2 regions of the Carnobacterium sp. AT7 genome follow, and region 2 is predicted to be linked to the other one. Evidence: a T-box and tRNA genes for the amino acid it is inferred to sense, from the RefSeq annotation. Region 2 holds a T-box; the other holds one or more tRNA genes.
What was found. The T-box of region 2 lies ahead of argS (arginine--tRNA ligase). A T-box ahead of a tRNA ligase gene usually reads a tRNA of that ligase, here a tRNA-Arg.
Positions count from the first base shown of each region.

Region 1: it has a tRNA-Arg gene. The T-box ahead of argS (arginine--tRNA ligase) is inferred to sense a tRNA for this amino acid. The anticodon was not compared.

Region 1 is NZ_ABHH01000043.1:6,011-8,395, reverse strand. Features, by position in the region: rRNA gene CAT7_RS11130 (23S ribosomal RNA) at 1-363, shown strand, start outside; rRNA gene rrf (5S ribosomal RNA) at 455-570, shown strand; tRNA gene CAT7_RS11120 (tRNA-Val) at 593-668, shown strand; tRNA gene CAT7_RS11115 (tRNA-Lys) at 670-742, shown strand; tRNA gene CAT7_RS11110 (tRNA-Leu) at 785-869, shown strand; tRNA gene CAT7_RS11105 (tRNA-Thr) at 905-977, shown strand; tRNA gene CAT7_RS11100 (tRNA-Gly) at 987-1,058, shown strand; tRNA gene CAT7_RS11095 (tRNA-Leu) at 1,108-1,196, shown strand; tRNA gene CAT7_RS11090 (tRNA-Arg) at 1,200-1,273, shown strand; tRNA gene CAT7_RS11085 (tRNA-Pro) at 1,310-1,383, shown strand; gene CAT7_RS11080 (CtsR family transcriptional regulator) at 2,101-2,385, shown strand, end outside.
Region 2 is NZ_ABHH01000018.1:29,801-32,185, forward strand. Features, by position in the region: gene CAT7_RS07920 (phosphoglucomutase) at 1-306, opposite strand, end outside; gene argR (arginine repressor) at 343-798, opposite strand; T-box leader at 970-1,209, shown strand; gene argS (arginine--tRNA ligase) at 1,303-2,385, shown strand, end outside.

The DNA.
Region 1 (2,385 bases), on a different contig from region 2:
TCCCAAGGGTTGGGCTGTTCGCCCATTAAAGCGGTACGCGAGCTGGGTTCAGAACGTCGTGAGACAGTTCGGTCCCTATCCGTCGCGGGCGTAGGAAATTTGAGAGGAGCTGTCCTTAGTACGAGAGGACCGGGATGGACACACCTCTGGTGTACCAGTTGTTCTGCCAAGGGCATTGCTGGGTAGCTATGTGTGGACGGGATAAACGCTGAAAGCATCTAAGCGTGAAGCCCCCCTCAAGATGAGATTTCCCATCACGTAAGTGAGTAAGACCCCTGAGAGATGATCAGGTAGATAGGTTGGAAGTGGAAGTCTAGCGATAGATGGAGCGGACCAATACTAATCGGTCGAGGACTTAACCAAATTTTTTAAACGGTGTAAGACGGTTTCAGAACGAAAAACGATTTTTAACTTATCCAGTTTTGAGAGAACAACGTTCTCTTGATTGAAATTGTGTGGTGATGATGGCAAGAAGGTCACACCTGTTCCCATGCCGAACACAGAAGTTAAGCTTCTTAGCGCCGATGGTAGTGAAGGGTTTCCCTTTGTGAGAGTAGGACGTTGCCACGCAGATTCAATTTTTTTATCATATGGAGGTTTAGCTCAGCTGGGAGAGCATCTGCCTTACAAGCAGAGGGTCGGCGGTTCGATCCCGTCAACCTCCACCATGAGTCATTAGCTCAGTTGGTAGAGCATCTGACTTTTAATCAGAGGGTCGCAGGTTCGAATCCTGCATGACTCATAACTAATCATTCAACCATGTTTAGTTATGCCATGTTTTTTTGCGGGTGTGGCGGAATTGGCAGACGCACTAGATTTAGGATCTAGCGTTGAAAGACGTGGGGGTTCAAGTCCCTTCACCCGCACCATTTTTTATTTGAATGATTAGTGAAGTACCACTTTAGCCGGCTTAGCTCAGTTGGTAGAGCATCTGATTTGTAATCAGAGGGTCGAGGGTTCAACTCCTTTAGCCGGCATTTTTTTTTGCGAAAGTAGTTCAGTGGTAGAACATCACCTTGCCAAGGTGGGGGTCGCGGGTTCGAATCCCGTCTTTCGCTTACTAGGTTGACTAGTAAGCTCATTCGTAAGAATGAAAACTGTTCTAAAGCCGGGGTGGCGGAACAGGTAGACGCACAGGACTTAAAATCCTGCGGTGAGTGATCACCGTGCCGGTTCGATTCCGGCCCTCGGCACCATTTGCACCCATAGCTCAATTGGATAGAGTACTTGACTACGAATCAAGGGGTTAGAGGTTCAAGTCCTCTTGGGTGCATTTTTCTTTTTAAAGAAAGAATGAAAAGTCAGTGAACGGGAAGTAGCTCAGCTTGGTAGAGCACTTGGTTTGGGACCAAGGGGTCGCAGGTTCGAATCCTGTCTTCCCGATAAATAATTCATAAAAGGTAGTTTCTCTAGTCTAAGAGAAATTACCTTTTATTTGTCTTTCAATAATTATGTAGGTTCTTCGTCAAATTGTGCGGATAGAGACTTGGCATCGTCTTAATCCTAAAGTCTAATAATGGTTAAAAGTTCGAATGGGAATGAATGATTTAGCAGAGGGATTGTGAGCAACTGTAGTGCTAATAAAAGCTGCTGTAATGAACAAACAAAGTATTTAATGGATCGTACTCTTTCAAGGGCGATTAAGGCTGGGTGGTCTTAAATAGGTCATGTATTATAGGTGGAAAAGAAATAATGCTATTACATGAATCTGCTATGAATATGAAGACTACAGTTGTAGGTCAGTTATTGGTTTACAAAGACATTTTGTTCTATAAATGACTGATTTGAAAATTTCTTCTTTATTTATCGTTAAATAGTGGCAGTTTAGAGGCTATTTTAAATGAAAATGAGTAGAGTTGCTTTTCAAATCCGTTTATTTCTCGTATAATGAAAGTCAGGATTAGTCAAGAATGCTTTCTGGTTCTCACTAGGAGTATCCTCCGTTATTAAGTTAGTTTATGTTAGTGATAGACTAATTAATTAAGTCCAGTGTTGGGATGATAAGAAAAGGAGTGTTACTAAAAAAACACCATTGCAATGTAGAGTAAATAAAGCTATTATCTGTATCATACATTAAAATGTTTTAGTAACAGGTAACCCATGCATAATCAAAACATGTCGGATATCATTGAAGCGTATTTAAAAAAAGTTTTAGGTCAAGATGAACAAGTCGAAATTAGGCGTAGTGAAATGGCAGATCGATTTAAGTGTGTTCCTTCCCAAATAAATTATGTTATAAACACTCGCTTTACTGTACAGCAAGGTTATTTGGTTGAAAGTAAACGTGGTGGTGGCGGGTATATCCGTATTATTAAAGTTAAGTTGTTAGATGAAGCTGAAATGTTGGATATGATGATTGATATTATTGGAAATAAAATTACGCAA
Region 2 (2,385 bases):
AAACATAGCTGGAGTAGTCGAAAGGCCGACATCTATCACATCTATACCTGCATTCGTTAACCCTTTGATGAAAGCAGTCTTTATGCGCTCAGCTGACAATCGGCTATCATGTCCCACCGAAACCGTTAACGGTTTATTTTCATTTTCCACACCAAGTTGTTTTACTTCTTTCAACCAGGCAGCAAATCCATAAGCAATGTTTTCGATTCTTTCATCTGTCAACGTTAGTTTGTGTTCTGCCGTTTCAATGGCTATCCCACGAATATCAGATCCATTTTGTAACGATGCTAATTTAAATTCAGGCATAACAGTCTTATTCCCTCCTTTTAAACAGTTAAAAGTTTATAATTCAATCCATTTTTTTAGGTAATCGTGCATTTTTTTTGCATCTTCTTCGTCTTTCGAAATAATTAAACAAGTATCATTCCCGCCCACAGTACCAACCATTTCCGGGAAATCAATGGCATCTAACAATGCAGCCACAACATGAGCATTACCTGGTATAGTCATCAATACGTTTGTAAACTGTACTTGCGTCAGCCGAATCACAACATCGCCTAATGTAGACTGTAATTTTTCTTCATTAGTCATACGATTATTTTGGAATATCGTATACTTGACATTGCCATTAGATGAAGTTGTTTTCACTAAATGCATCTCTTTGATATCTCTTGAAATGGTTGCTTGTGTAGCCTCAACCCCTTCTTGCTTGAGATGATGCAACAACTCTTCTTGTGTAGCAATATCATGATTTGTAATAATTTGTTTGATTGCCAATTGTCGGTTTGATTTTTTCATACTGCAAGGCCTCCTTCTAATTAAACGATTATTCCTTTTTAGTATACCAAACAATTGATGTATACGCTTATATTTTGCAATATTTTTACAAAAGTGTGAATAATAATTCTATTCTTAAAAAACATTGGTATTCTCTTAGGCAATTTGCTATAATGACTAAAGTTCAATTATATTGACTCTATGATGAAGAGAGTACTGATAGGAAACATTTTTAGCGAGTTGGAATGGTGTAAGCCAACAGTGGATACTTTCAGGAACCGCACTTCGGAGAGATTTAAGCTTTGATTATCGTTCATCTAAATTTAGTGGACGCTAGCTTATTCGGTTTTGTTTGCCGTTATCTAAAAACAAGTGGTTTCGTCAATTGACAAAACAACAAGAGTGGTACCGCGGGAAAACCTCGTCTCTTTTTTGATTAGCATAGAATCAAAAATGGGCGTTTTTTTTATGCCCAAATTATAAAAAAATTAAGCGTCAAAAGACGTTTATATAGGAGGAAAAATAATGGATTACAAATTAACAGTTGCTCAGGCTTTAAACGAGCAAATCGGTGACGCTTTATCGATAGACCAAATCGTTAACTTATTGGAAAAACCAAAATCAGTTGAACACGGAGATATCGCTTTTCCAGCATTCGCTCTAGCAAAGACTTACCGTAAAGCGCCACAACAAATTGCAATCGAACTTGGAGAAACGGTTAACTCTCCTATTGTAGAAAAAATAGAAGTTGTTGGACCTTACCTTAACTTCTTTTTAAACAAACAAGAAGTAAGTGCTGCTGTCTTAAAAGAAGTTTTAGAACAAGGCGCTCACTACGGAGACTCTAAGATCGGTAAAAACAGAAATGTTCCTATTGATATGTCTTCTCCAAATATTGCAAAACCGATTTCAATGGGCCACTTGCGTTCAACAGTCATCGGAAATGCTTTAGCAAATATTTTAACAAAAGTTGGCTTTAATCCAATTAAAATCAATCATCTTGGCGACTGGGGAACACAATTTGGTAAATTGATTGTGGGCTATAAACTTTGGGGCAGTGAAGAAGCTGTAAAAGAAAATCCAATTGGCGAACTTTTACGTCTTTATGTTAAATTCCATGAAGAAGCAGAAGAAAAACCTGAGTTAGATGATAACGCTCGTGAGTGGTTTAAGAAATTAGAAGACGGCGATGAAGAAGCTCAAAATCTTTGGAAATGGTTCCGTGAAGAATCTTTGAAAGAATTTAATCATGTATACGATCGTTTAAACATTACATTTGATTCTTTCAATGGAGAAGCTTTCTATAACGATAAAATGCAAGAAGTTGTTGATTTACTAGAAGAAAAAAATGTTTTGACTGTAAATGATGGAGCTACACTGGTAGATTTAGAAAAATACAATCTAAACCCTGCACTGATAAAAAAAACTGATGGTGCTACTCTCTACATTACGCGTGATTTAGCAGCAGCCATCTATCGTAAACGCACGTATGATTTTGCTCTATCTTTATACGCTGTAGGAAATGAACAAAGCAATCACTTTAAACAATTGAAAGCCGTATTAAAAGAAATGGGCTTCGACTGGGCTGACGATATGTACCACGTTCCA